Regions from separate parts of the Citrobacter sp. ANG330 genome, predicted to be linked through region 2. Evidence: predicted binding sites of a transcription regulator. Region 2 holds the regulator's gene; the other holds the start of a gene.

Region 1 (15,124 bases), on a different contig from region 2:
CGCATGACCTGCAAGGGCGTCTGGTGACGCCTGGGCTGATTGATTGTCACACTCATCTGGTGTTTGGCGGCAACCGCGCCAGCGAGTGGGATCAACGGTTGAACGGTGTCTCTTATCAACAGATCAGCGCGCAGGGCGGCGGGATTAACGCCACCGTGACGGCGACGCGTGCTGCGACGGAGGAGGCGCTCTTTGCCTCTGCACAGGCGCGGATCGCGCATCTGATGCGCGAGGGCGTGACTCTGCTGGAAGTGAAATCCGGCTATGGCCTGAATGCGACAGCCGAAGAAAAGATGCTGCGCGTCGCTGCCCGCCTGGCCGAAGAGAATCTTATTGAAATCAGCCCCACGCTGCTGGCGGCGCATGCTGTGCCGGTTGAGTATCGGGACAATCCTGATGGCTATATCACCCACGTTTGCGACACGATACTGCCGCAGCTATGGGAAAAGGGGTTGTTTGAAGCGGTCGATCTGTTCTGTGAGAGCGTGGGGTTTACCCTGGCGCAAAGCGAGCGGGTATTGCGCGCGGCGCAGGCGGCGGGCATTCCGGTCAAAGGGCATGTCGAGCAGTTGTCGCTGCTTGGTGGGGCGCAACTGGTCAGTCGTTATCAGGGGCTTTCTGCAGATCACATTGAATATCTTGATGAAGCGGGCGTGGCAGCAATGCGCCACAGCGGCACTGTTGGCGTGTTGCTGCCGGGCGCGTTCTATTTTCTCAAAGAGACGCAGCATCCGCCCGTTGAGTTGCTGCGTCGTTACCAGGTGCCAATGGCGGTGGCGACCGATTTCAACCCCGGCACCAGTCCCTTTATCAGCCTGCATCTGGCGATGAACATGGCCTGCGTTCAGTTTGGCCTGACGCCAGAAGAGGCGTGGGCGGGCGTGACCCGTCATGCCGCTCAGGCTCTGGGCCGCCAGGCGACGCACGGACAGCTAAAGGCGGGTTACGTTGCCGATTTTAACGTCTGGGATGCGCAAAACCCGGTAGAGATCCTTTATGAGCCTGGCCGCAACCCGCTGTATCAACGCATATTTCGAGGGCAAATCACATGACGCGATGGGAAGCTGCTGCCCCTGGCCTGTGGCAGGGACGAGATGACAGCGGCGAAGCCGTAAACGCGCTGCGTCTGTTTCAGACCATCGCACGCAGCCAGACGTTTTCGCCAGAGCTGTATCGCGACAAGATAGCGCTGCTCGGCTTTGCCTGCGATGAGGGAGTCAAGCGTAATCATGGGCGTCCGGGTGCCGCCGGTGCGCCGGACGCGCTGCGTTCAGCGCTGGCTAACCTTGCGAGTCACGCGGGACACGAGCGACTGGTGGATATGGGGAATCTGCTGGCCCCGACGGCGGATCTGGAAGGGGCGCAGCAGGCGCTACGTGATGCGGTCTCTCGCTGTCAGCGGACCGGGATGCGTACGTTCGTGCTAGGCGGCGGTCATGAAACGGCTTTCGGTCACGGCGCGGGCATTTTCGATGCATTCCCTGGCGAACGCGTCGGGATCGTTAACCTCGACGCGCATCTGGATCTGCGTAACGCCGGACGGGCGACCTCCGGCACGCCGTTTCGTCAACTGGCACAGCTTTGCGACCAGCAGCAGCGCGAGTTCCGCTATGCCTGCATCGGCGTCAGTCGGGCGGCAAATACCCAGGCGCTGTGGGATGAGGCGCAAAAGCGCAATGTGCTGGTGGTGGAAGATTTGCAGTGCAGCGAAGCCCATGTCCAGCTGGCGGCGTTTATCCGCGAGGTGGATAAACTCTATCTGACGGTCGATCTTGACGTCCTGCCCGCTGGAGAGATGCCTGCCGTATCGGCGCCAGCGGCGCTGGGCGTGCCGCTGGCGACCCTGCTGAAACTGATTGAACCTGTTTGCCGCAGCGGTAAGCTCCAGGCGGTGGATTTGGTTGAATTTAATCCGCGCTTTGATAATGATGGCAGGTCGGCACGCGTGGCGGCGCGGCTTGGCTGGCAAATCGCCTACTGGTGGCAATAACCGATCGATAAGGTAAACATTCCAATGACACTTTCTCGCCCTCGTTCTGCTCCTGCGCCGTTTTATGAGACGGTTAAACGCGAGATCAGCGAAAAGATCGCCAGCGGCGTCTGGCAGCCGCACGATCGTATTCCGTCGGAAGCGGAACTGGTGGCGCAGTACGGCTTCAGCCGGATGACCATCAACCGGGCGCTACGTGAACTGACCGACGAAGGGATGCTGGTGCGTCTGCAGGGGGTGGGCACCTTTGTCGCGGAACCGAAAGGCCAGTCCGCGCTGTTTGAAATTCGCAGTATTGCCGACGAAATCGCCGCACGGGCGCACCGCCATCACTGCGAGGTACTGATTCTGGAAAAAAGTGCGGCCAATGCCCGACAGGCCGCGGCGCTTCAGGTCAATGAAGGCACGCCGATTTTCCATTCTGTAATGGTGCATTTTGAAAACGACCAGCCGGTACAGATCGAAGATCGCTGTGTGAATGCCGATATTGTGCCGGAATATCTGGCGCAGGATTACAGCCAGACCACACCGCATGCGTATTTGTCGTTGATTGCCCCGCTGACGGAAGGGGAGCACATTGTTGAAGCGGTGCGCGCCACGGCGCAAGAGTGCGCTTTACTCGACATCAGCGAGACCGATCCTTGTCTGCTCATTCGTCGTACCACCTGGTCTGCCTCGCAGATCGTTTCTCACGCGCGGTTGCTCTTTCCGGGCTCTCGTTACCGCCTGCAGGGCCATTTCTCCTCCTGAATCACGCGGACTGAAAGCGTGATTGCTGACGCAATATAACAAAAATGTATCTTTTTTGTTAAACGCAAGCTTGTTATGTCTTGTATAGACAAGTATATCTTTACCTCACACCCGATCATTCCCGTTACCGGATAAACCTTATCCGGCACGCCCGTGAGGAGTCGTTGTTATGTCTCAGAGCAAGTATCGTCAGCAAGATATCCGCGCCCCGCGAGGGACAACGCTGACGGCCAAATCCTGGCTGACCGAAGCGCCATTGCGCATGTTAATGAATAACCTGGATCCCGACGTCGCCGAGAACCCGCATGAGCTGGTGGTGTACGGCGGAATAGGGCGTGCGGCCCGAAACTGGGAGTGCTATGACGCGATCGTTAACGCGCTGACCGAACTGAACGATGATGAAACGCTGCTGGTCCAGTCCGGTAAACCGGTAGGCGTGTTCAGAACCCATCAGAACGCCCCGCGCGTGCTCATTGCCAACTCCAACCTTGTTCCGCACTGGGCGACCTGGGAACATTTCAACGAACTGGATGCGAAAGGGCTGGCGATGTACGGGCAGATGACGGCCGGAAGCTGGATCTATATCGGCAGTCAGGGAATTGTGCAGGGCACCTATGAAACGTTCGTTGAGGCAGGACGACAGCATTACGATGGCAACCTGCGCGGGCGTTGGGTGTTAACCGCCGGTCTCGGCGGCATGGGCGGCGCGCAACCACTGGCGGCGACGCTGGCAGGCGCCTGTTCCCTGAATATTGAATGTCAGCAGAGCCGCATCGATTTCCGCCTGCGCACACGTTATGTCGATGAACAGGCGACGTCTCTTGATGATGCGCTGGCGCGTATCGAAAAATACACCCGCGAAGGTCAAGCCGTATCGGTTGCCCTGTGCGCCAATGCGGCGGACGTCGTGCCCGAACTGGTAAAACGCGGTGTGCGTCCGGACATGGTTACCGACCAGACCAGCGCCCATGATCCGCTGCACGGTTATCTGCCTTCCGGCTGGGACTGGGAAACCTATCAGCAGAAAGCGCTCTCCGATCCGCAGGGCACGGTAGAAGCCGCGAAGCGTTCGATGGCAAAACACGTCGAGGCGATGCTGGCGTTCAGCAAGATGGGTGTACCGACGTTCGATTACGGCAACAATATTCGTCAGATGGCCAAAGAGATGGGCGTGGAAAATGCCTTTGCCTTTCCGGGTTTTGTGCCGGCTTATATTCGCCCGCTGTTCTGCCGCGGTATCGGGCCGTTTCGCTGGGTGGCGCTGTCCGGCGATCCGCAGGATATTTATAACACCGACGCCAAAGTGAAAGAGATTGTGGCGGATGACGAACATCTCCATCGCTGGCTGGATATGGCGCGGGAGCGCATTAATTTTCAGGGGTTGCCAGCGCGTATCTGCTGGGTGGGCCTCGAATGGCGGCAAAAACTGGGCCTGGCGTTCAATGAAATGGTGCGTCGTGGTGAAGTGTCCGCACCGATTGTTATTGGTCGCGACCACCTGGATTCCGGCTCTGTCGCCAGCCCGAACCGCGAAACTGAAGCGATGCGCGACGGTTCTGACGCCGTCTCCGACTGGCCGCTGCTCAATGCGCTGCTCAACACGGCCAGCGGGGCGACCTGGGTATCGCTGCATCACGGCGGCGGTGTGGGAATGGGCTTCTCACAGCACGCCGGGATGGTGATTGTTTGTGACGGCAGTTATGAAGCGGATGAGCGTATTTCCCGCGTCCTGCATAACGATCCGGCGACCGGCGTGATGCGTCATGCGGATGCGGGCTACGACATCGCCGTAGCGTGTTCCGTGGAACAGGGTCTCAATCTACCGATGGTTGCGGCAACGCAGGGGAAACGCTGATATGAATACCATGACCTTAACGCCAGGCCATCTGAGTTTGACACAACTGCGCGACGTCTGGCAGCAGCCAGTTAAACTGCGTCTTGGTGACAGCGCGATTGACGGCATTAACGCCAGCGTGGCGTGTGTTAATACCATTGTCGCCGAGGGGCGTACGGCCTACGGCATTAACACCGGCTTTGGGCTGCTGGCGCAGACGCGCATCGCCGATGAAGATTTGCAAAACCTGCAACGTTCGCTGGTGCTGTCACATGCGGCAGGCGTGGGCGAGGCGTTAGATGACGCGCTGGTGCGCCTGATTATGGTGCTGAAGATAAACAGTCTTGCGCGCGGTTTTTCCGGCATTCGTCTTAGCGTGATAGAAGCGCTGATTGCGCTGGTGAACGCCGAAGTCTGGCCGCATATACCGGCGAAAGGGTCGGTAGGGGCCTCCGGCGATTTAGCGCCGCTGGCCCATATGTCGCTCACGTTGCTGGGGGAAGGAAAGGCGCGCTGGCAAGGCGAATGGCTACCGGCGGCGGAAGCATTAAAAAAAGCCGGGCTGGCGCCGATCACGCTGGCGGCAAAAGAAGGGCTGGCGCTGCTTAACGGTACGCAGGCGTCAACGGCGTTTGCGCTGCGCGGACTGTTTGAAGCGCAGGCGCTATTCGCGTCCGCCATTGTGTGCGGATCGCTTACCACTGAAGCGGTGCTGGGGTCTCGTCGTCCGTTTGATGCGCGCATTCACGCCGCACGCGGACAGCGCGGGCAGATTGACGCGGCGGCGCTGTATCGCCATGTTTTGACGGACACCAGCGCGCTGTCTCAGTCGCACCACAATTGTGAAAAGGTGCAGGACCCGTATTCTCTGCGCTGTCAACCGCAGGTGATGGGGGCGTGTCTGACGCAAATGCGTCAGGTGATGGAGGTGCTGCTGGCTGAGGCTAATGCGGTCTCCGATAATCCGTTGGTTTTTGCTGAGCAGGGCGAGGTCATCTCTGGCGGGAACTTCCACGCTGAACCGGTGGCGATGGCAGCGGATAATCTGGCGCTGGCGATTGCCGAAATCGGCGCGCTTTCCGAACGCCGTATAGCGCTGATGATGGATAAACATATGTCGCAGTTGCCGCCTTTTCTCGTCAAAAACGGGGGCGTGAACTCCGGCTTTATGATTGCTCAGGTGACGGCGGCGGCGCTCGCCAGCGAGAACAAGGCACTGGCGCATCCGCATAGCGTGGACAGCCTGCCAACGTCGGCGAATCAGGAAGATCATGTATCGATGGCGCCGGCGGCAGGTCGCAGACTATGGGAGATGGCGGCAAATACCCGCGGGGTGCTGGCCGTCGAGTGGCTGGCAGCGTGTCAGGGGATTGATTTGCGTGAAGGGTTAACCTCAAGCCCGTTACTGGAGCAGGCACGAACCGTATTGCGTGAACAGGTGGCGCATTATACCGAGGACCGCTTCTTCGCCCCGGATATTGAGTGCGCGACAAACCTGCTTGCGCAGGGGGCTTTGTTGCCGCTCGTGCCGGAATTTCTCTGAACAGCGCCGGATGGCGCTAAAGCTTATCCGGCCTGTGAATCCCTTACGTAGGCCGGATAAGACGCGTGAGCGTCGTCATCCGGCACAACTTCGATCAACTAAACATCGCGGTGATTGACGCGCTGGCAAGCGAGTGGAAATGGACGTTAAATCCCACCATCGCGCCGCTGGCGTTCTCATCAACATCAATCTTGTCCACATCCAGTGCGTGTACGGTAAAAATATAGCGGTGGGTTTCGCCTTTTGGCGGAGCCGCGCCGCCATATCCCGCTTTACCGAAGTCGGTTCGCGTCTGGATAACGCCGTCTGGCACGGCGACCAGTCCGGAGCCAAAGCCCTGGGTCAGAACACGGGTATCGGCCGGTAAATTAGCCACCACCCAGTGCCACCAGCCGGAACCGGTCGGCGCATCGGGGTCGAAACAGGTCACCACGAAACTTTTGGTTCCCGCAGGGATGTCATCCCAGGCCAGATGCGGGGAAATATTATCCCCTTCATAACCCATACCGTTAAAGACATGGCGCAGGGGCAGTTTTTCCCCGTCGCGAAAATCGTTGCTGATTACTTTCATGCACTCTCCTTCAGTCTCGCCAAAAAGTGTAGCCAGAAACCTCACAGCTTACCGCCAGTTACACGTTAAAAAATGTTTCTTCACGCACAGCGTCGTTCACTGCCCGTGTCAGACGGCGCAGCTGCTCTGGCTGGATAAGATACGGCGGCATCAGATAGATAAGCTTACCAAACGGGCGGATCCACACCCCCTGCTGGACAAAGAATTTTTGCAGGGCCGCCATATTAACGGGATGCGTCGTTTCCACCACGCCGATCGCGCCCAGCACGCGTACATCCGCCACCCACGGCGATGCCTGCGCCGGGGCGAGTTCCTGGCGCAACTGGGTTTCAATGCTCGAGACCTGCGACTGCCAGTCACCAGATTCGAGTAATGACAAACTGGCAGTCGCCACCGCGCAGGCCAGCGGATTGCCCATAAACGTTGGGCCATGCATAAAACAGCCTGCCTCGCCGTTGCTGATCGTTTCCGCTACCCGGCGGGTGGTCAGGGTGGCGGACAAGGTCATCGTCCCGCCGGTCAGCGCTTTGCCCAGACACAAAATATCAGGCGCGATCCCGGCGTGTTCGCAGGCAAACAGTTTACCCGTACGGCCAAAGCCGGTAGCGATTTCATCGGCAATCAGCAGAATACCTTCACGGTCGCACATTTTGCGGATACGGCGCAGCCACTGTGGATGGTACATCCGCATCCCGCCCGCCCCCTGAACAATCGGCTCAAGAATAACCGCCGCGATCTCATGACGATGCGCGGCCATCAGGCGCGCGAAACCGACCATATCGCGCTCGTCCCATTCACCGTCCATCCGGCTTTGTGGCGCAGGGGCAAACAGGTTTTCTGGCAGGTAGCCCTTCCACAGGCTGTGCATGGAGTTGTCCGGATCGCAGACCGACATCGCGCCGAAGGTATCGCCGTGATAGCCGTTACGGAACGTCAGGAAGCGCTGACGGGATTCGCCTTTCGCCTGCCAGTATTGCAGCGCCATTTTCATCGCCACTTCCACCGCGACGGAACCGGAATCGGCGAGGAACACGCACTCCAGCGAGGCGGGCGTCATCGCAACCAGTTTCCGGCACAAAGTGACGGCGGGGGCGTGGGTGATCCCGCCGAACATGACATGCGACATGGCATCGATCTGCGTTTTCATCGCGGCGTTGAGCTGCGGGTGATTGTAGCCATGAATGGCGGCCCACCAGGACGACATGCCGTCAATCAGGCGCTCACCGTTGGATAAAATCAGTTCGCAGCCCTCGGCACGTTCAACAGGATAGACCGGCAGCGGGGTGGTCATGGAGGTATAGGGGTGCCAGATATGGCGCTGATCAAAAGCGAGATCGTCCGTTGTCATAATCGACTTGTAAACCAAATTAAAAAGATTTAGGTTTACGAGTCTACATCGTTCTCACAACAAAACGTATAAAATTATGACCACTCATTCTCGCTGGACGCTGTCGCAAGTCACCGAATTATTTGAAAAACCGTTGTTGGATCTCCTGTTCGAGGCCCAACAAATCCACCGTCAGCATTTTGATCCTCGCCAGGTGCAGGTCAGTACGCTGTTGTCGATCAAGACTGGTGCCTGCCCGGAAGACTGCAAATATTGCCCGCAAAGTTCGCGCTATAAAACGGGTCTCGAAGCCGAGCGCCTGATGGAAGTGGAGCAAGTGCTGGAATCGGCGCGTAAAGCGAAGAACGCCGGTTCCACCCGTTTCTGTATGGGAGCCGCCTGGAAGAACCCGCATGAGCGTGACATGCCGTATCTGCAACAAATGGTTCAGGGGGTGAAAGCGCTGGGGCTGGAAGCCTGTATGACGCTTGGCACGCTTGATGAATCACAGGCGCAACGGCTGGCGGAGGCGGGGCTGGATTATTACAACCACAACCTTGATACGTCGCCGGAATTTTACGGCAACATCATCACCACCCGCTCCTACCAGGAGCGTCTCGACACGCTGGATAAAGTGCGTGAAGCCGGGATCAAGGTCTGTTCCGGTGGCATCGTCGGTCTGGGTGAAACGGTGACTGACCGCGCCGGGCTGCTCCTGCAACTGGCAAATCTGCCGACCCCGCCGGAAAGCGTACCGATTAACATGCTGGTGAAGGTGAAAGGTACGCCGCTTGCGGATAACGATGACGTCGATGCATTTGATTTTATTCGCACTATTGCCGTGGCACGCATCATGATGCCGACCTCGTATGTGCGCCTGTCCGCCGGTCGTGAGCAGATGAATGAGCAAACGCAGGCCATGTGCTTTATGGCTGGTGCCAACTCTATTTTCTACGGTTGCAAACTGCTCACCACGCCAAACCCGGAAGAGGACAAAGATCTCCAGCTTTTCCATAAGCTGGGGCTGAACCCGCAGCAAACGGCGGTGCTCGCCGGGGATAACGAGCAGCGTGCGCGTCTGGAGCAGGCATTGCTGACACCGGATACTGACGATTACTACAACGCAGCTGCTGTATGATCTGGCAACAAAAAATCGACGATGCGCTGGCGGCGCGTCGTTCGGCGGATACTTTGCGCCGACGTTACGCGGTAGCGCAGGGCGCCGGTCGCTGGCTGGAGACGAATGACCAGCTCTATCTCAATTTTTCCAGCAATGATTATCTGGGGTTGAGTCACCATCCGCAGATTGTCCGCGCCTGGCAGCAGGGGGCGGAGCAGTTTGGCGTCGGCAGCGGCGGCTCGGGCCACGTCAGCGGCTACTCCATTGCCCATCAGCAACTGGAAGAGGAACTGGCCGACTGGCTGGGCTATCCGCGCGCGCTGCTGTTTATCTCCGGTTTTGCCGCCAATCAGGCAGTGATAGCGGCGCTGATGGAAAAGGATGACCGGATTGTCGCTGACCGTCTCAGCCATGCTTCGCTACTGGAAGCGGCCAGTCTTTGCCCGGCCCAGCTTCGCCGCTTTACCCATAACGACGCCTCGCATCTCACGCGCCTGCTTGACGCCCCCTGTTCCGGGCGACAACTGGTGGTAACCGAAGGCGTGTTCAGCATGGATGGCGACAATGCGCCGCTTGCGGACATTCAGCAGGCCGCACAGGCGCGTAAAGCATGGCTGATGGTGGATGATGCCCACGGCATTGGCGTGAGCGGAGAAGAGGGCCGTGGGAGCTGTTGGCAGCAGCGGGTAAAACCAGAGCTGTTAGTGGTGACCTTCGGCAAAGGCTTTGGCGTCAGCGGTGCGGCGATTCTCTGTTCTGAAAGCGTTGCCGACTATCTGTTGCAGTTCGCCCGTCATCTGATTTACAGCACCAGCATGCCGCCCGCGCAGGCGATGGCGTTACAGGCGTCGCTTTCGGTGATTCGCAGCCCGGAAGGTGATGCACGCAGGGAGAAACTGACTGCGCTGATCCAGCGTTTTCGCTCGGCAGTTAATCCCGCAGATTTTACGCTGGCAGAATCACACAGCGCGATCCAGCCGCTCATTGTCGGCGAAAACGCACGCGCTCTGCAGCTGGCAAATGCATTGCGTGAGCGGGGATGCTGGGTCACGGCGATCCGCCCGCCAACCGTGCCTGCCGGTACGGCTCGTCTGCGTCTGACGTTAACCCAGTCGCATGAACCTGAGGATATCGACCGTTTGCTGGAGGTGCTGCATGGTGCTGGTGAATAAACAGGCAATCGCGGCGGCGTTTGGCCGGGCGGCAGCGCACTATGAGCAACATGCCGCATTGCAGCGCCTGAGCGCCGACGCGCTGCTGGGATTGCTGCCGCAACGCCCGTTTTTGCAGGTGCTGGATGCCGGCTGCGGGCCGGGCCGTCTGAGTCGCTACTGGCGTGACCAGGGCAGTCAGGTGACTGCGCTGGATCTCTCCGCCCGGATGCTGGACGAGGCGCGTCGTCAGGGTGTGGCGCATCATTATCTTGCCGGTGACATTGAGTCGCTGCCGTTAGCCAGCGCAACGTTTGATCTGGCCTGGAGCAATCTGGCTGTGCAGTGGTGTGACACTCTGCGTGATGCGTTGAGCGAACTGCACCGGGTTGTGCGCCCCGGTGGCTGCGTGGCCTTCACCACGCTGGCCCAGAACTCGCTGCCGGAGCTTCATCAGGCCTGGCAGGCAGTGGATAACCGGTCGCATGGCAACCGGTTTTTATCCCATGAGGCGCTGTGTGATGCGATGCAAGGCTGGCAAGGGCATCATCACGCTCTCTCCCTGACGCTGGAGTTTGATGACGCCCTGAGCGCCATGCGTTCGCTGAAAGGCATCGGCGCGACCCATTTGCATGAGGGGCGCGAGTCGCGCGTCTTAACCCGCGCGCAATTGCAGCAGCTTCAACTGGCCTGGCCCCAGCGGCAGGGAAAGTATCTTCTGACCTACCATCTTTTTGCAGGAGTGATTGAACGTGATTAACCGTTATTTTGTCACCGGTACCGATACGGAAGTCGGCAAAACCGTCGCCAGTTGTGCGCTGCTCCAGGCGGCGCGCAGCCTGGGTTACCGGACGGCCGGGTATAAGCCGGTGGCATCAGGCAGTGACATGACGCCTGAGGGGCTGCGCAACAGCGACGCCCTGGCGCTTCAGCGCAACAGCAGTCTGGCGCTGGATTATGCGGCGGTGAATCCCTATACCTTCGCGGAACCTACCTCGCCGCATATCATCAGCGCCGATGAGAGCCGCCCCATCAACGCAGACGTAATGTCCGCAGGACTCCACGCGCTGGAGGCACAGGCTGAGTGGCTGCTGGTAGAAGGTGCTGGCGGCTGGTTTACCCCGCTTGCGGAAGATTTTACCTTCGCCGACTGGGTGCAGAGCGAGCGCTTACCGGTGATCCTGGTCGTCGGTGTGAAGCTGGGGTGTATAAACCATGCCATGCTGACAGCGCAGGCGGTACAGCAGGCAGGACTTCCGCTTGTCGGGTGGGTGGCGAATGACGTCACGCCGCCGGGGAAACGCCACCGTGAGTACATGGCGACGCTTCAGCGGGTTATCCCTGCGCCGCTGTTAGGTGAAATCCCGTGGCTGGAAGCCGGAGCAGAAAAGGCGGCCACAGGACAATATCTGGATCTCGCTTTGCTTGCAGGTGAATAAAAGGCGAAATTGCGAGCAAGATCTCGTCTGCCAGACGCGCTCCGTTAGCTGATAAAAATCAAAATTTAGCGATAATTTTTTTTTATGGGCGCTCTGGCAGGCTGGACCGGGAATTTGCCAGGCGGCAGACCATATGGCCTGCAGGCAGTTATCCACCATTCCTGTGGATAACCTTGTGTATTAGAGTTAGAAAACACAAGGCAAGCGAGAGAATACGCGGCTTCCAGCCGAATTGGTGCGAAAGCCGTCTTTATGAAATATCATATATTTTACAACGAGTTAGATAAAATCAATGGCTGTCATATGGCGGTCATGGAATGCAATAAAACTTTCATCACACATCTTGACAATGTTAACCTGGTCAATGGTCTGGGGATAAACCCGCTTCACAGTGTAATATCTTGCCAGTGGTGAAATTTTAGCCGACTCCAGTCCGCTTTTACCATGCGTAACACAAATTTTATGAGGTGTTACTGTTTTTTCATCCAGTATATTTTACTGGCAATATTATCCCCTGCGAGTAAAATTACACACCTGCCCGCTCATTCCTTCAGGTAGCTGCTCATGAGTAAACCGTTCAAACTGAATTCCGCATTTAAACCGTCCGGCGATCAGCCCGAGGCGATACGCCGTCTGGAAGAGGGACTGGAGGACGGACTGGCGCATCAGACGTTGCTTGGCGTAACGGGATCAGGGAAAACGTTCACCATCGCCAATGTGATTGCGGACCTGCAGCGCCCGACGATGGTGCTGGCGCCCAACAAGACGCTGGCGGCGCAGCTGTACGGCGAAATGAAAGAGTTTTTCCCGGATAACGCGGTCGAATATTTCGTTTCCTACTACGATTACTATCAGCCGGAAGCCTACGTTCCCAGCTCTGACACGTTCATCGAAAAGGATGCGTCGGTGAATGAGCACATTGAGCAGATGCGTTTGTCCGCCACCAAAGCGTTGCTGGAGCGTCGTGACGTAATCGTTGTGGCTTCCGTTTCCGCCATCTATGGTCTGGGCGATCCGGATTTATACCTGAAAATGATGCTGCACCTGACGGTGGGCATGATCATCGATCAGCGCGCCATTTTGCGTCGACTGGCCGAGCTGCAATACACCCGTAACGATCAGGCTTTCCAGCGAGGAACTTTCCGCGTACGCGGGGAGGTGATTGACATCTTCCCGGCGGAGTCCGACGACATCGCGCTGCGTGTGGAGCTGTTTGATGAAGAGGTGGAGCGTCTTTCTCTGTTTGACCCGCTGACCGGGCAGGTGGAGTCCACTATTTCGCGCTACACCATCTACCCTAAAACGCACTACGTGACCCCGCGCGAGCGCATTGTGCAGGCGATGGAAGAGATCAAAGTCGAACTGGCTGAACGTCGCAAAATCCTCCTCGCTAATGACAAACTGCTGGAAGAGCAGCGTCTGAGCCAGCGTACCCAGTTTGATCTGGAGATGATGAACGAACTGGGCTACTGCTCGGGGATCGAAAACTACTCGCGCTACCTGTCCGGGCGCGGGCCGGGCGAACCACCGCCGACGTTGTTTGATTATCTTCCCGCCGACGGTTTGCTGGTGGTGGATGAATCGCATGTTACGATCCCGCAGATTGGCGGGATGTACCGCGGCGACCGGGCGCGCAAAGAGACGCTGGTGGAGTACGGGTTCCGTCTGCCGTCGGCGCTGGATAACCGCCCGTTAAAATTTGAAGAATTTGAAGCGCTGGCACCGCAAACCATTTATGTGTCTGCGACCCCGGGTAACTATGAGCTCGAGAAATCCGGCGGTGATGTGGTCGATCAGGTGGTGCGTCCGACAGGGTTGCTGGATCCGGTCATCGAAGTCCGTCCGGTGGCAACACAGGTGGACGATCTGCTGTCGGAGATCCGCAAACGTGCAGAGATCAACGAACGTGTGCTGGTGACCACGCTGACCAAACGCATGGCGGAAGATCTGACAGAGTATCTGGAAGAGCACGGCGAACGGGTGCGCTACCTGCACTCGGATATCGATACCGTCGAACGTATGGAAATCATTCGTGACCTGCGTCTGGGCGAGTTTGATGTGCTGGTGGGGATCAACCTGTTGCGTGAAGGTCTCGACATGCCTGAGGTATCGCTGGTGGCGATTCTCGACGCCGACAAAGAAGGGTTCCTGCGTTCCGAACGTTCGCTAATTCAGACCATTGGTCGCGCGGCGCGTAACATTAACGGGAAAGCGATTCTCTACGGCGACAAAATTACAGCCTCAATGGCGAAAGCGATTAGCGAAACCGAGCGTCGTCGTGAGAAACAGCAGCAGTACAACGAAGAGCACGGCATCGTTCCGCAGGGCCTCAATAAAAAAGTGGTCGATATTCTGGCGCTGGGGCAGAACATTGCGAAAACCAAAGCGAAGGGCCGAGGCAAGTCGCGTTCGGGAGCGAAGACGGACGTGGTGGAAATGGATATGACGCCAAAAGCGCTGCAGCAGAAGATTCACGAACTGGAAGGGCAGATGATGCAGCATGCGCAGAATCTGGAGTTCGAAGAGGCCGCGCAGATCCGCGATCAGTTGCATCAGCTGCGCGAGCTGTTTATCGCCGCGTCGTGACAGATTGCCGGATGACGGTGTAAACCATTTATCCGGCCTGCTCGATGTGATCAGTAGGCCTGATAAGCGTAGCGCCATCAGGCAATAAACTCTTTACCGCAGCGCCTGGACGGCTTTCTCCAGCGCGCTGTGTAATAACTGGCGGTCATGGCGATAAGGAATATCGCTGGCTTCCAGCACTTGCTGAATCACCACCCGGTCGCTGACCGCAGAGACATCCACCTTCGGTCCGACGATAACCGCATCAACGACTCTCTTGCCGACATACTGCTCCATAATGGTTAGCTTATCGATAAGCGTCAGGCTTGCGGCGGGGATGCTCAATTCCCGGCCCAGATTGCCGATATAAACCATCGGCGCCTGCGTGCGACGCAGCGCCTGCGCGAGATCATCGAGCAGCAGAATCGGCATCAGGCTGGTGTAAAAGCTGCCCGGACCGATAATAATCAGGTCGGCGTCGTTGATCGCCTGGACCGCTTCCCGGGTTGTGGGAACCTTCGGTGAGAGCATCAGTTCCTGCAAGGGCGAGGTGAGCTGATCAATATTCACTTCACCGTACACTTCATGTCCCTGATCGTCGATCGCCATCAGGTCAACGGGCAGCTCCGACATGGGGATTAAATGCGCGTCCACTTTCAGCAGATTACGAATTAAGTTGATGGCTTCCAGAGGCCGCACGCTCAGGTGATCGAGCGCCTTTAACATCAGATTTCCGAGGTTATGACCGGAAAGTTCGCCATTACCGCCAAAACGGTACTCAAACATGGCGGAAGCGACGCTCGGTTCGGTAATCAACTGGTTGAGACAGTTGCG
Region 2 (15,124 bases):
TTCTTTATTTCGAATTTATCGCGCTGATTGTGAAGTACTTTCAGTCGGGTTTTCACTTTCCGCTGCGCTATTTCATCTATATCGGGATCACCGCGATTGTCCGGCTGATCATTGTCGATCACAAGTCGCCAATGGACGTGTTGATCTACTCGGCAGCGATCCTGCTGCTGGTGATCACCCTCTGGATGTGTAATTCGAAACGCCTGAAGCGCGAGTAGGCCGTGTGTCCAGGTTGCCTGATGGCGCTGCGCTTATCAGGCCTACGATGGACGGTAGAGCGAATAAAAAGCGAGTTGCCGCCATCCGGCAGACAAAAAAAAGGGCGCTCCGTGGAGCGCCGAATTACAGTCACAAGTTGGATAAAACAAGTTGAGGGTGCAGTGGCATTACTACGATGAAACTTAACCTTTGACGCCGCCCGCCGTCAGGCCGTTGACCAGCCAGCGCTGCGCCAGCAGGAAGACCAGAGTGATTGGAATCGCAGACAGCACCGCCGCAGCGGCAAAATCGCCCCACAGATAGTTTTGCGGGTTGAGGTACTGCTGCATCCCGACCGCCAGGGTGTAGCTGTTCACATCACGCAGCAACAGTGAGGCAACCGGTACTTCGGTGATGGCGGCAATGAACGACAGAATAAAGACCACCGCCAGAATCGGCACCGACAGCGGCAGCAGCACCAGGCGGAACGCCTGCCACGGGGTTGCGCCATCCAGTGCGGCCGCTTCTTCCAGCGAGCCGTCGATGGTTTCGAAATAGCCTTTGATGGTCCACACATGCAGTGCGATACCGCCAAGATAGGCGAAGATCACCCCGCCGTGGGTGTTCAGACCGATAAACGGAATATACTGACCGAGGCGATCAAACAAGGCATATAACGCCACCAGCGACAGCACTGCCGGGAACATCTGGAAAATCAGCATACCTTTGAGCAGCGTGGCTTTACCGGGGAAACGCATACGGGCAAAGGCGTAGGCACAGGTCGTTGACAGCGCCACGATGCCGATTGCGGTGATCCCGGCGATTTTCACCGAGTTCCACAGCCATAACAGCACCGGGAAGGGGGGCGGCGTGACGCGGCCATCAGCGTGTTCAACGCTAAAGCCCAGCGCCAGCCGCCAGTGCTCCCAGGAGATTTTTTCCGGGATCAGGCTCCCGGTGGCAAAGTTACCTTCACGCAACGAGATGGCGATAACCATCAGCAGCGGGAACATGATCGCCGCGATGAAAATCAGCAGCCCGAGATGCGTGATGAAGAGACGCAACTTTTGAGATTTGGGTTGGACCATAGCCATAATATTTCTTTACTCCTTAATACCGCTCCAGACTGGCTGCGCCAATGACGCCTGGTGATTCTGATTAATCAAACTTCATGCGTGTGGCTTTCAGATTCACAATCGCCAGGGCGCCGACCAGCAGGAAGATCAGCGTGGCGATAGCTGCCGCCAGGCCAAAGTCCTGACCGCCGCCGCCTTCAAAGGCGATGCGATAGGTGTAGCTCACCAGCAGGTCGGTATACCCGGCTGGCGTGGTCGTTCCGAGACGATCCGGGCCTCCGTTGGTCAACAGTTGAATCAGCACGAAGTTGTTAAAGTTAAAGGCGAAGCTGGCGATCATCAGCGGCGTCAGCGGCTTGATCAGCAGCGGGAGCGTAATCTTAAAGAAATTCTGGAATGGGCCAGCGCCATCCATTGCTGAGGCTTCGTACAGATCGTCCGGAATCGCTTTCAATAGGCCCATGCACAGGATCATCATGTACGGATAACCCAGCCAGGTATTGACGATAATGATCATCGAACGGGCGGTGGTCGGGTCGCTGAACCACGCCGGTTTAATGCCAAACAGTGCGCTCAGCATCATGTTGATTTCACCAAAGCTCTGGTTGAACAGACCTTTGAAGATCAGAATCGAGATAAACGACGGCACGGCGTAGGGCAGAATCAGCAGGACGCGGTAAATCGCTTTCCCTTTCAGCGACTCCCACTGCACGAGACACGCCAGCACCATACCCACGGCGACGGTCAGAATGACGGTCAGCACTGAGAAAACCACCGTCCACACGAAGATGGCGAAGAACGGCTTCTGGATCCCTTCGTCCGTAAAGACGCGGGTAAAGTTATCCCAGCCGATGGTCACGGTATAGCCCGGACTCAGCTTCTCATCACCCCAGTTGCCGTCCGCATTGATGGACTGGTAGTAACCAATGTCGTTATTGGCGCGATACTTCATACCGCTCTGATTGTTGGTCAACGTGCCGTCATCGGCAAGGGTGTACAGCGGCTGCGTACCGGAGAACTGGCGCAGCGAGCTCATGATCACTTTGCTGTCATCGGGCATCACGGCGGTAATCTGATTCAGTGCCTGACGATTCTGGGTGATGATGCGCAGCGTTGCGCGTTCAGCGGTCGGCAGGGCGTCCGTCTCTTTCAGCGCCAGCTTTTGCTCACCGCCAAATTTAAAGGCGTCGGAGAGGTAATTCTTTCCGGTTTCACCGTCGGTGAGGGCCAGTTGCCACTCTTCGCCGGCCGGATACAGGCCGAAGTTAAAGGTCTTACCCGCCTGGTAAGAACGGTCCATCAGCACCTGTTGCGCGCGCTCAAAGGTGAGCTGGTTGGTGCTGCTGTAGTTGGTAAAGGCGATGGCGATGGTACAAATCAGCGGAAACAGGACGAACAGCCCCATACCGGCCATGCCAGGGTAAACGTAGCGCCAGGCGTAGGTCTTACGGTTGGCAAAAATGTACAGGCCAGCAGAGCTTAAAATCAGCGTCATGATGGCGAACAGATATTCCCCTTGTGCGTACATTAAAACTACAAGGTAACCCACCAGCAGGCCCAGCAGACCCATCGCTGACCACTTCAGCGTGTCGCTTTGCCACCAATGTTTCTTTTTAATGACATCCATGGGGATCTTCCTCTACAACGATGAAATCTTGTCGTAAATGTGCCTGATGGCGCTGTGCTTATCAGGCCTACAAACGTCTGTAGGCCGGATAAGGCATTTATGCCGCCATCCGGCACATCGACAGCGTTACTTGGTGATACGGCCCTGCGCATCTTTCAGAGCCGCGTCAACGGTCTGACGACCACTGGCGGCGTTGATGACAGCCGTACGAACCGCGTACCAGAACGCAGACATCTGCGGGATGTTCGGCATGATTTCGCCTTTCTGGGCGTTATCCATAGTGGCGGCGATGCGCGGGTCTTTCGCTAACTGATCCTGGTAGGATTTCAGCGCTACGGCGCCCAGCGGTTTGTCCTTGTTCACTTCTTCCAGACCCTGATCGGTCAGCAGGTAGTTTTCCAGGAACTCTTTCGCCAGTTCTTTGTTCGGGCTGGCGGCGTTAATACCGGCACTCAGCACGCCGACGAACGGCTTGGACGGTTTGCCTTTGAAGGTCGGCAGCAGCGTCACACCGTAATTCACTTTGCTCTTATCGATGTTCGACCATGCCCACGGACCGTTGATGGTCATTGCGGTGTCGCCTTTGTTAAAGGCCGCTTCGGCGATGGAGTAATCGGTGTCGGCATTCATGTGTTTGTTCTTGATGAGGTCAACCAGGAAACCCAGACCCGCTTTCGCGCCTGCGCTGTCGACGCCCACATCTTTCACATCGTATTTGCCGTTTTCAAACTTGAACGCGTAACCGCCGTCGGCAGCAATCAGCGGCCAGGTGAAGTACGGTTCTTGCAGGTTGAACATCAGCGCGCTCTTACCTTTCGCCTTCAGCTCTTTATCCAGCGCCGGAATTTCTTCCCAGGTCTTCGGTGGGTTTGCCACCAGGTCTTTGTTGTAAATCAGCGACAGCGCTTCAACCGCGATCGGATAGGCGATCAGCTTGCCGTTGTAACGCACGGCATCCCAGGTGAACGGATAGAGTTTGTCCTGGAACGCTTTATCCGGCGTGATTTCAGCCAACAGACCAGACTGTGCGTAACCGCCAAAACGATCGTGCGCCCAGAAGATGATGTCCGGACCGTCACCGGTTGCCGCGACCTGCGGGAATTTTTCTTCCAACTTGTCCGGGTGCTCGATGGTCACTTTAATCCCGGTGTCTTTCTCGAATTTTTTACCCACTTCGGCCAGGCCGTTATAGCCTTTATCGCCGTTAATCCAGATAACCAGTTTACCTTCTTCAATTTTGGCCAGAGCCGGTGCGGAAATCATCATTGCTGCGAGGGCGGACAATGCGAAAACGCGTGCGCCAGTCTTGATCTTCATATCTGCCATCCTTTTGGTGATGTGCTCGTGGTAAGACTTCAGTGGTTCAACGTGACTCAGTCTCCTTATTTGACATCCTCTTTCCATCCTCCTTAACCCTACGCCCCACCCGCTCTTTATGTGATCTGTGTTGCAGAAATGTGAGTAATGCGTACTGGCGCACATAAAAACAGACTCATTTTTGCGGGGAATATCACGAAATTACGCGATGTCCCCCGGCCAGGGTCTCAGTCTTCCTTCCCTCATCCTCCCGACTCCTCCCCCATAAAAAAGCCGGGGGGTGGAGGATTTACGCACGCAGTGAATCCCGCATAGTCGGGCCATCATGAATGTTGCTGTCAATGACAGGTTGTAACGAAGGGAGAAGGCATGGCGAGCGTACAGCTGCGAAATGTAACGAAAGCCTGGGGTGATGTGGTGGTATCGAAGGATATCAATCTCGACATTCACGAAGGGGAGTTCGTGGTGTTTGTTGGACCGTCAGGCTGCGGCAAATCGACCCTGCTCCGTATGATTGCCGGACTTGAAACGATTACCAGCGGAGACCTCTATATTGGGGAAACCCGTATGAACGATGTCCCGCCTGCCGAACGTGGCGTCGGGATGGTCTTCCAGTCCTACGCGCTCTATCCCCATTTGTCCGTTGCCGAAAATATGTCGTTTGGCCTGAAACTGGCGGGCGCGAAAAAAGAGGTAATGAATCAGCGTGTTAACCAGGTTGCAGAAGTGCTGCAACTGGCGCATCTGCTGGAGCGTAAACCGAAAGCCCTTTCAGGGGGGCAGCGTCAGCGCGTGGCGATTGGCCGAACGCTGGTGGCGGAACCGCGTGTGTTCCTGCTCGATGAACCCCTCTCCAACCTTGACGCCGCGCTGCGCGTGCAGATGCGTATCGAAATCTCCCGTCTGCATAAACGCCTGGGTCGCACGATGATCTATGTCACTCACGATCAGGTCGAAGCGATGACGCTGGCTGACAAAATCGTGGTGCTTGACGCCGGTCGCGTCGCCCAGATTGGCAAGCCGCTGGAGCTGTATCACTACCCGGCAGATCGCTTCGTCGCGGGCTTTATCGGTTCGCCGAAGATGAACTTCCTGCCGGTGAAAGTCACCGCGACGGCCATTGACCAGGTACAGGTTGAACTGCCGAACCGTCAGCACGTCTGGTTGCCGGTCGACAGCCGCGATGTGCAGGTGGGCGTAAACATGTCGCTGGGTATCCGTCCGGAACACCTGCTGCCCAGCGATATCGCCGATGTCACGCTGGAAGGCGAGGTTCAGGTCGTCGAACAGCTTGGTCACGAAACACAGATTCATATCCAGATCCCCGCCCTGCGTCAAAACCTGGTGTACCGCCAGAACGACGTGGTGTTGGTAGAAGAGGGCGCCACATTCGCTATTGGCCTGCCGCCAGAACGTTGTCATCTGTTTCGTGAGGATGGCACTGCATGTCGTCGGTTGCATAAAGAGCCAGGCGTTTAAGGTGTTCCATTAAAAAAAAGCGCAAAGCCCTACGGTGAAGCGTTCAAAGAAAAGCAATGATCTCAGGAGATAGAATGATGATTACTCTGCGCAAACTCCCTCTGGCGGTTGCCGTCGCAGCAGGCATTATGTCTGTTCAGGCAATGGCCGTAGATTTCCATGGTTATGCTCGTTCCGGTATCGGCTGGACGGGTAGTGGCGGCGAACAACAATGTTTCCAGGCGACCGGTGCTCAAAGTAAGTACCGTCTGGGTAACGAATGTGAAACTTACGCAGAAATTAAACTGGGCCAGGAAGTCTGGAAAGAGGGCGATAAGAGCTTCTATTTTGACACTAACGTTGCCTACTCTGTTGCCCAGCAGAATGACTGGGAAGCCACCGACCCGGCATTCCGTGAAGCGAACGTCCAGGGTAAAAACCTGATCGACTGGCTGCCGGGCTCCACCATCTGGGCAGGTAAGCGCTTCTATCAGCGTCATGACGTCCATATGATCGACTTCTACTACTGGGATATTTCAGGTCCTGGTGCCGGTATCGAAAACATCGACCTGGGATTCGGCAAGCTGTCTCTGGCTGCCACCCGTTCTCAGGAAGCGGGCGGCTCGTACATCTTTAGCAGCAATGATATCTATAGCCGTTACAAAGACACGGCGAACGACGTTTTCGACGTGCGTTTAGCCGGTCTGGAAACCAACCCGGACGGCGTGCTGGAGCTGGGTGTTGACTATGGTCGTGCGAACAAAACTGACGGTTACAGCTATGCCGACGGCGCCACTAAAGACGGCTGGATGTTCACCGCTGAACACACGCAGAGCATGCTGAAAGGCTACAACAAGTTTGTGGTTCAGTACGCCACTGACGCGATGACCACTCAGGGTAAAGGGATCCCACAAGGCTCCTTCACGGGCAACAGCTACAACCCTGATACGGAAATTGGCGTCGTTAACAACGAAATCAACAACAACGGTAGTCTGGTGCGTATCCTCGACCACGGTGCTATCTCTCTGGGCGACCGTTGGGACCTGATGTACGTCGGTATGTATCAGGATATCGACCGTGACGATAACAACGGTTCAACCTGGTACACCGTCGGTGTGCGTCCGATGTTCAAATGGACACCGATCATGAGCACCCTGATGGAAATCGGCTACGACAACGTGAAGTCTCAGCGTACTGACGACACCAACAACCAGTACAAAATCACTCTGGCACAACAGTGGCAGGCTGGCGACAGCATCTGGTCCCGCCCGGCTATTCGTGTTTTCGCCACCTACGCGAAGTGGGATGAGAAATGGGGTTACGACAACGGCATCGCCTATAGCGATACCAGCGCGCGCACCTACAGCCGTGGCGACAACGATGAGTGGTCCTTCGGTGCTCAGATGGAAATCTGGTGGTAATCCGGCACTAACCTGACGTTGCGAGGGGCGTAAGCCCCTCCCAAACTGCTGCAATGTCCGATGGCGCAAGCTTATCGGGCCTACTGCACCCGTTTGTAGGCCGGATAAGGTGTCCGCCGCCATCCGGCATCATCTGGTTTAGCGCGCTATTGCCTGGCCACCGCTGAACCCATGCTTTCTGAGGTGATAACAATGAAAATGAAGAAAAGTCTCGTCGCCCTTTGTTTATCCGCAGGGTTATTTGCCAGTGCGCCGGGCATCAGCCTGGCTGACGTGAATTACGTTCCACAGAATACCAGCGCCGCACCGACGATTCCGACGGCGGCCCTCCAGCAGTTAACCTGGACGCCGGTTGACCAGTCCAACACGCAAACTACACAGCTTTCTACCGGCGGTCAGCGTCTTGACGTGGCTGGCATTTCCGGGCCTGTCGCCGCGTACAGCGTACCGGCGAATATCGGCGAATTGAACATTACGCTTTCCAGTGAAGTGAACAAACAAACCAGTGTGTTTGCGCCCAACGTCCTGATTCTCGATCAGAACATGACGCCTTCTGCCTTCTTCCCCAGCAGCTATTTCACCTACCAGGAGCCGGGCGTAATGAGCGCGGATCGTCTGGAAGGGGTGATGCGCCTGACGCCAGCGCTGGGGCAGCAGAAGCTCTATGTTCTGGTCTTTACGACCGAGAAAGATCTCCAGCAGACCACCAAACTGCTCGATCCGGCGAAAGCCTATGCCAAAGGCGTGGGTAACTCCGTGCCGGATATCCCGGACCCGATCGCCCGCCATACCACCGACGGCCTGCTGAAGCTGAAAGTGAAAACCAACAGCAGTTCCAGCGTGCTGGTAGGGCCACTGTTTGGTTCTTCCGGCCCGGGTCCGGTGACGGTGGGTAACACTGCCGCACCTGCACCGACCTACGCGGCACCGGTTGCTGCGCCGGTGGCGGCACCTGCGCCCGCGAAGAAAAGCGAGCCGATGTTGAACGACACCGAAAGCTACTTTAACAAAGCGATTAAAGACGCCGTCGCCAAAGGCGACGTTGATAAAGCGCTGAAACTGCTTGATGAAGCTGAACGTCTGGGATCGACATCTGCCCGTTCCACCTTTATCAGCAGTGTAAAAGGCAAGGGGTAATCTTCTCCCCACATTGCTGATTTGCAACAACTGGTGCGTCTTCTGGCGCACCTTTTTTTTAGCATTTCCTGCGATTTGTTACGTTTCTGTTGCGCAACAGATCACTTAATTATGTTTCCATCTCCCGTAAGCACTTTTCTGCGATACAATGCCTTTCAGTTATGAAACGGAGAGTCAGGCATGTCACACCCCGCGTTAACGCAACTGCGTGCGCTGCGCTATTTTGAAGAGATCCCCGCTCTGGACCCAGAACAGCTCGACTGGCTGCTACTGGAAGATTCCATGACAAAACGTTTTGAGCAGCAGGGAAAACGGGTCACTGTGACACTGATCAGGGAAGGTTTTGTCGGTCAAAACGACGTGGTGGAAGAGCTAACGCGACTGCCAAAAGAATCCCGCTACTGGCTGCGCGAAATCTTGCTCTGTGCCGATAGTGAACCCTGGTTAGCCGGACGAACCGTGGTGCCTGAATCCACGCTGTCTGGCCCCGAACTTGCCTTACAAAATTTGGGCAAGACCCCGCTGGGGCGTTATCTGTTTACATCATCGACGTTGACCCGAGATTTTATTGAGATTGGTTGTGATGCGGGACTGTGGGGACGCCGTTCCCGACTACGTTTGAGCGGTAAGCCGCTGATGCTGACCGAACTGTTTTTACCTGCATCGCCGTTGTACTAAGAGGAAAATAAAATGGAGTGGAGTCTGACGCAGAATAAGCTACTGGCGTTTCACCGCTTGATGCGTACGGATAAGCCCATCGGCGCCTTGTTGTTGCTCTGGCCAACGCTGTGGGCGTTATGGGTGGCAACCCCTGGCGTCCCCCAACTGTGGATTCTGGCGGTGTTTGTCGCTGGAGTCTGGCTGATGCGTGCCGCTGGGTGCGTGGTCAATGACTATGCCGATCGCAAATTCGACGGGCATGTTAAACGCACGGCGAACCGCCCGTTGCCCAGCGGCGCGGTGACGGAAAAAGAGGCCCGGACACTGTTTGTGGTGCTGGTACTGCTCGCTTTTCTGCTGGTATTAACGCTCAACACCATGACCATATTGCTGTCGGTTGCAGCACTGGCTCTGGCGTGGGTCTATCCGTTTATGAAGCGTTACACCCACCTGCCGCAGGTGGTGCTGGGGGCGGCGTTTGGCTGGTCAATCCCGATGGCCTTTGCGGCGGTGAGTGAGTCGGTGCCGTTGAGCTGCTGGCTGATGTTCCTGGCAAACATTCTGTGGGCGGTGGCCTACGATACCCAATACGCGATGGTTGACCGCGATGACGATCTGAAAATCGGCATTAAATCGACCGCCATTCTGTTTGGCGAACATGACAAGCTGATCATCGGTATTTTACAGGTGGGCGTGATGGCGCTGATGGCGCTGATCGGCTGGCTGAATGGTCTGGGGCTGGGTTATTACTGGTCTGTGCTGGTCGCTGGCGCGCTGTTTGTTTATCAACAGAAACTGATTGCCAACCGCGAGCGCGAAGCCTGCTTTAAAGCGTTTATGAATAATAACTACGTCGGGCTGGTGTTGTTTATCGGTCTGGCGATGAGTTACTGGCATTTATAAAGCATCTTGCCCGATGGCGCTGCGCTTACCAAACTGTAGGCCGGATCAGGCGGAACGCCGCCATCCGGCAATCTGACATAAAAAAGCCGGTCATCTTGACCGGCTTTTCTCTGCATTACTCGCTCTGCGTTGCGCTCTCGATGGTGAGGCGTACATCCGACGTGATCAGTTCCGCCAGCATCTGATACACCTTCATCGTTTCGCCCGGCTCCGCATTGCCGGTATCGCTGATGTAACCCTCGTCACGCAGGGTCAGCACCAGTGAGCTGAACACCGCCTTGTCGAAGAATTCCGGTGCGTTAATGCCGTGCAACACGGACAGACGCTGCGCCACGGTGCGGCTCTCTTTCTCCAGCGTCCCGCGGTTAATCGACGGGTTGGCGCTCAGCAGCCAGAAGGTGATGGCATAACGCTGCAGTGTTTCGCGCGCCCCTGCGGCCAGCAGTTGCAGCGTACGGGAATGAGCCGGGTTGATATGCAGTTCTGCATCCTGAACCGTTATCAGCCCCTGACGCTGCATCTCTGCTGCCAGGGCATCAATCACGCCAGCCAGTTCATCGCGCTCCCAGCGCAGGAATAGCTCGGCTTTCAGCATCGGATACAGCACGTCAACGTGTTCCAGTAACGCTTCGCGGGAAATATGACGATGCTGGGTGACGATCGCCGCCATCAGTGACGGCAGCACCAGCATATGCGCGATGTTATTGCGATAGTAGGTCATCAGAACCGCCTGCTCGCGCGGCAGAATGATGATATCGCCAATGGTATCCTTCTCGACTTCAAACTTGTTCATTTGTAGCGCATGATCGATAAGATCGCTGGCGCTGACAGATGGGACCGTGGAGTCGGTGGAATACGGCACATTGCGCATCAGATCCAAATAGCAGTTGAGTTGTTCCGTCAACTGCTCGCGGGTCAGCGAACGCTGGCGAGAGGCTAACAGCGCGGTGCAACACAGGTTCATGGCGTTCGCCGCACCCGCGTTGTTAATACGCACCATCAGCTCTGCTGCAATCCCGTTTACCGTTGGCGTCAGCCAGGCCGGACGTATTGCTTCGATAGGATCGATTGACTCGCGCCACTCCGGCACGTGGTGATTCAGGTACGTCATCAGCGGCATCGGCTCGCCAAAGTTAACGTAGCCCTGGCCGAGATTACGCAGCTTGCTCAGGCCACGCAGCATCTGCGGCAGGCTTTCTTTCTCTTTAGTCGCGCCGCGCAGCTCTTTGGCATAGGTTCCCACTTCCATCACGTGTTCGTAACCGATGTAAATCGGCACCAGGGTGATCGGACGGGTGCCGCCGCGCAACATCGCCTGAATGGTCATCGACAGCGTGCCGGTTTTCGGATCCAGCAGACGACCGGTACGGGAACGCCCGCCTTCGACAAAGTATTCAACCGAGTAGCCACGACTGAACAGTTCGCCCAGATACTCACGGAAAACCGTGGAATAGAGCTTATTGCCCTTAAAGGTACGACGAATAAAGAAGGCGCCCAGGCGGCGGAAGATCGGACCTGCCGGCCAGAAGTTCAGGTTGATACCTGCAGCGATGTGCGGCGGCACCAGCCCCTGGTGGTATAACACGTACGAAAGCAGCAGATAGTCCATATGGCTGCGGTGGCAGGGCACATAGACAATTTCGTGCCCGTCGTGCGCCAGTTGCCGGACGCGCTCCGCGTTGTGAACGTTAATCCCCTGATACAGCCGGTTCCAGGTGAAGCCCAGAATACGGTCGGTCAGGCGAATCATCTCGTAAGAGAAGTTGGCGGCGATCTCTTCCATCAGCGCAATCGCGTTTTGCTGCGCCTTTTCATGGGAGATTTTTTTGCTGCGCGCTTCATCTTCTACCGCACGGGCAATTGCTTTGGACGCCAGCAGCTTGTTGAAGAGATCCTGACGCGCAGGCAGGCGCGGCCCCACAGCGGCCAGGCGCTGACGGGCGAAGTGCATACGCGCCACGCGCGCCAGTTTCTGCGCGATGGTTTTATCCGTGCCGTGCTCATCGGCCATTCGGCGCAGAGAGACGGAAGGCGAGAAGCGGACAAAGCTGTCGCGGCCAAGCCAGGAGACGGCAAAGAACTTCTGTATGCCGTTAAGCATGCGCAGCGGCGGGTTCACTTCACCTTTTTCACGGCCCGGAGAGCGTCCAAACATCACCGATACCGGCACCATTTGCACATCCAGATCCGGGTTGCTGCGGTGCAGGTCGAGATAGTTATGGAACAGCTTGATGGACTCTTCTTTCGGCGTGTAATAAGTGAAGACACGCGGACCGCCGTGAATGAACACATAGCGCGGCAACTGTGTGCCATCGATCTCCAGCGGCTCTAACGGGTCGGGGAGATCGTGCGCCAGACATTGCGCTCGCAGGGTCAGCAAGTCCGCTTTGGAGTTGTACGGTAAAACGTACATAATTGGACGAGAGGTATCGAGTCCCAATTCCGGGGCAGGATCTGCCGGAATAGACTTACTTTTTACCAGTACGCTTAATGGTAAATTCAGGATTTTGTAGTAAATTCGTGGCCAGCCGGACATAAACGATGTAAAGCCTCTGGTTAATAATGCAATTGCGATGCAAGGATATCAGAAAGTCATGTGAATTTCTGGTGTATCCCGTCATACTTCGCGCCGCGTTGCCGTTACTCGAATCACATGAGTTAACAAGACAATGTCATTGACGCCAATAATGTAAAAAGGTTCTTTTAATGGCTAATAATACCACTGGATTCACCCGAATTATCAAAGCGGCAGGCTATTCCTGGAAAGGTTTTCGCGCCGCGTGGATTAACGAGGCGGCGTTCCGTCAGGAAAGCATAGCGGTGTTGTTGGCCGTGGCGGTCGCCTGCTGGCTGGATGTGGATGCCATTACGCGCGTACTGCTGATAGGCTCCGTCATGCTGGTCATGATTGTTGAAATTCTCAACAGCGCCATTGAGGCCGTGGTGGACCGTATCGGCTCTGATTATCACGAGCTCTCTGGTCGCGCTAAAGATATGGGATCGGCTGCGGTGCTGCTCTCAATCATTGTGGCGTTGATCACCTGGGGTCTCCTGCTGTGGTCACATTTTCGCTAAGGTTTTTCGACCCTGATTCCATAACCGGTTAAATCTGCTGTTGAATGTGCAGTTTGTGGTTCCAAAATCACCTTTAGCTGTATATACTCACAGCATAACTGTATATACACCCAGGGGGCGGAATGAAAGCGTTAACGGCCAGGCAACAAGAGGTGTTTGATCTCATTCGGGATCACATCAGCCAGACAGGTATGCCACCGACGCGTGCGGAGATCGCGCAGCGTTTGGGGTTCCGTTCCCCAAACGCGGCTGAAGAACACCTGAAAGCGCTGGCGCGTAAAGGTGCGATTGAAATCGTCTCTGGCGCTTCACGCGGCATTCGACTGTTGCAGGAAGAAGAAGAGGGCTTACCGCTCATCGGTCGCGTAGCGGCGGGTGAACCGCTGCTGGCACAGCAGCACATCGAAGGCCATTATCAGGTTGATCCGTCGCTGTTTAAGCCGAATGCCGATTTCCTGCTGCGCGTCAGCGGAATGTCGATGAAAGACATCGGCATTATGGATGGCGATTTGCTGGCGGTACACAAAACCCAGGACGTGCGTAACGGCCAGGTGGTGGTGGCGCGTATCGATGACGAAGTGACGGTCAAGCGCCTGAAAAAACAGGGCAATAAAGTAGAACTGCTGCCCGAAAACAGCGAATTTAAACCGATCCTGGTTGACCTTCGCGAACAGAATTTTACCATCGAAGGATTGGCCGTTGGCGTCATCCGTAATGGTGAATGGCTGTAGTATTTCTGTAGGCCGGATAAGGCGTTTACGCCGTTATCCGGCACTCTCACCACTCTCGTTATGACCTCTTCTCAGGCTCGTCTCCATGCCGTTTTTTGCTTCTGCTGACAAAGCACTCTGGCGCCTCGCCTTACCCATGATTTTCTCCAATATTACGGTTCCGTTGCTGGGACTGGTGGATACGGCGGTCATTGGACATCTGGACAGCCCCGTCTATCTCGGCGGTGTGGCAGTAGGCGCAACCGCAACCAGTTTTCTGTTCATGCTGTTGCTCTTTTTACGCATGAGCACTACCGGACTGACGGCGCAGGCGTTCGGTGCGAAGGATCCTCAGGCGCTGGCGCGTGCGCTGGTACAACCGCTGATTCTGGCGCTGGGCGCGGGAGCCTTGATTGCACTGTTTCGCACGCCGATTATTGACCTGGCGCTGCACATTGTCGGCGGTAGTGAAGCGGTGCTGGAGCAGGCCCGGCGGTTTCTGGCGATTCGCTGGCTGAGCGCTCCAGCCTCGCTGGCGAATCTGGTCCTGCTCGGCTGGTTACTGGGCGTACAGTATGCGCGTGCGCCGGTGATCCTGCTGGTTGTTGGCAATATCCTGAACATTGTGCTCGATCTCTGGCTGGTGATGGGGCTGCACATGAACGTGCAAGGGGCCGCACTGGCAACGGTGATCGCAGAATATGCGACGTTGCTGATCGGTCTGTTGATGGTACGTAAGGTGCTGCGTCTGCGCGGTGTTTCATTTTCCATGCTCAAACAGGCCTGGCGCGGGAATATTCGCCGGCTTCTGGCGCTCAATCGCGACATCATGCTGCGTTCGTTGCTTCTGCAACTCTGCTTTGGCGCTATCACTGTACTTGGCGCAAGGCTTGGCAGCGATATCATCGCCGTCAACGCCGTGCTCATGACGTTGCTGACGTTTACGGCTTATGCATTGGATGGCTTTGCCTACGCCGTGGAAGCGCATTCCGGCCAGGCTTATGGCGCTCGCGACGGCAGTCAGTTACTGGAAGTCTGGCGGGCGGCGTGCCGCCAGTCCGGCATTGTGGCGCTCCTGTTTTCACTGGTCTATCTGCTGGCGGGCGAACAGATTGTCGCGTTGCTCACCTCACTGCCGCAAATCCAGCAACTGGCCGATCGCTATCTGCTCTGGCAGGTGATTTTGCCTCTGGTCGGCGTCTGGTGCTATCTGCTGGATGGCATGTTTATCGGTGCCACGCGGGCGGCTGAAATGCGCAACAGCATGGCGGTAGCTGCTGCCGGATTTGCGCTGACGCTATTGGCGTTACCCGCGCTGGGGAATCATGGTTTGTGGCTGGCGCTGGCGGTATTTCTGGCGCTGCGTGGCCTCTCTTTAGCCTTCATCTGGCGGCGCCACTGGCGAAACGGCACCTGGTTTTCGGCAGCGTAACGGTTAAAAATTCTGAATAGTGAATCGAACCCAGAATCCCTGACTACACTTAATATCACGTCCAGCAGAAAACGTAACGACGTTGGATGATACAGACTCGCTATTCACAA

Evidence for each region. The regulator LexA, encoded in region 2, represses DNA repair genes until DNA is damaged. The targets are predictions, from matches to a motif close to TNCTGTATGTACATACAGNA.
Region 1: a site for LexA is predicted at 12,197-12,216, ahead of uvrB (excinuclease ABC subunit UvrB). Genes of this name have one in related genera too.

The regions. Positions count from the first base shown of each region.
Region 1 covers NZ_JASJUI010000008.1:88,524-103,647, forward strand. Annotated here, with positions in the region: gene hutI (imidazolonepropionase) at 1-1,052, shown strand, start outside; gene hutG (formimidoylglutamase) at 1,049-1,990, shown strand; gene QNN88_RS17225 (histidine utilization repressor) at 2,015-2,740, shown strand; gene hutU (urocanate hydratase) at 2,910-4,595, shown strand; gene hutH (histidine ammonia-lyase) at 4,597-6,117, shown strand; gene QNN88_RS17240 (kinase inhibitor) at 6,212-6,688, opposite strand; gene bioA (adenosylmethionine--8-amino-7-oxononanoate transaminase) at 6,747-8,036, opposite strand; gene bioB (biotin synthase BioB) at 8,113-9,153, shown strand; gene bioF (8-amino-7-oxononanoate synthase) at 9,150-10,307, shown strand; gene bioC (malonyl-ACP O-methyltransferase BioC) at 10,291-11,046, shown strand; gene bioD (dethiobiotin synthase) at 11,039-11,725, shown strand; gene uvrB (excinuclease ABC subunit UvrB) at 12,290-14,311, shown strand; gene yvcK (uridine diphosphate-N-acetylglucosamine-binding protein YvcK) at 14,405-15,124, opposite strand, start outside.
Region 2 covers NZ_JASJUI010000009.1:46,752-61,875, forward strand. Annotated here, with positions in the region: gene psiE (phosphate-starvation-inducible protein PsiE) at 1-218, shown strand, start outside; gene malG (maltose ABC transporter permease MalG) at 402-1,292, opposite strand; gene malF (maltose ABC transporter permease MalF) at 1,357-2,901, opposite strand; gene malE (maltose/maltodextrin ABC transporter substrate-binding protein MalE) at 3,028-4,218, opposite strand; gene malK (maltose/maltodextrin ABC transporter ATP-binding protein MalK) at 4,588-5,697, shown strand; gene QNN88_RS18025 (maltoporin) at 5,772-7,097, shown strand; gene malM (maltose operon protein MalM) at 7,290-8,234, shown strand; gene ubiC (chorismate lyase) at 8,415-8,912, shown strand; gene ubiA (4-hydroxybenzoate octaprenyltransferase) at 8,925-9,797, shown strand; gene plsB (glycerol-3-phosphate 1-O-acyltransferase PlsB) at 9,913-12,333, opposite strand; gene QNN88_RS18050 (diacylglycerol kinase) at 12,504-12,872, shown strand; gene lexA (transcriptional repressor LexA) at 12,995-13,603, shown strand; gene dinF (MATE family efflux transporter DinF) at 13,689-15,014, shown strand.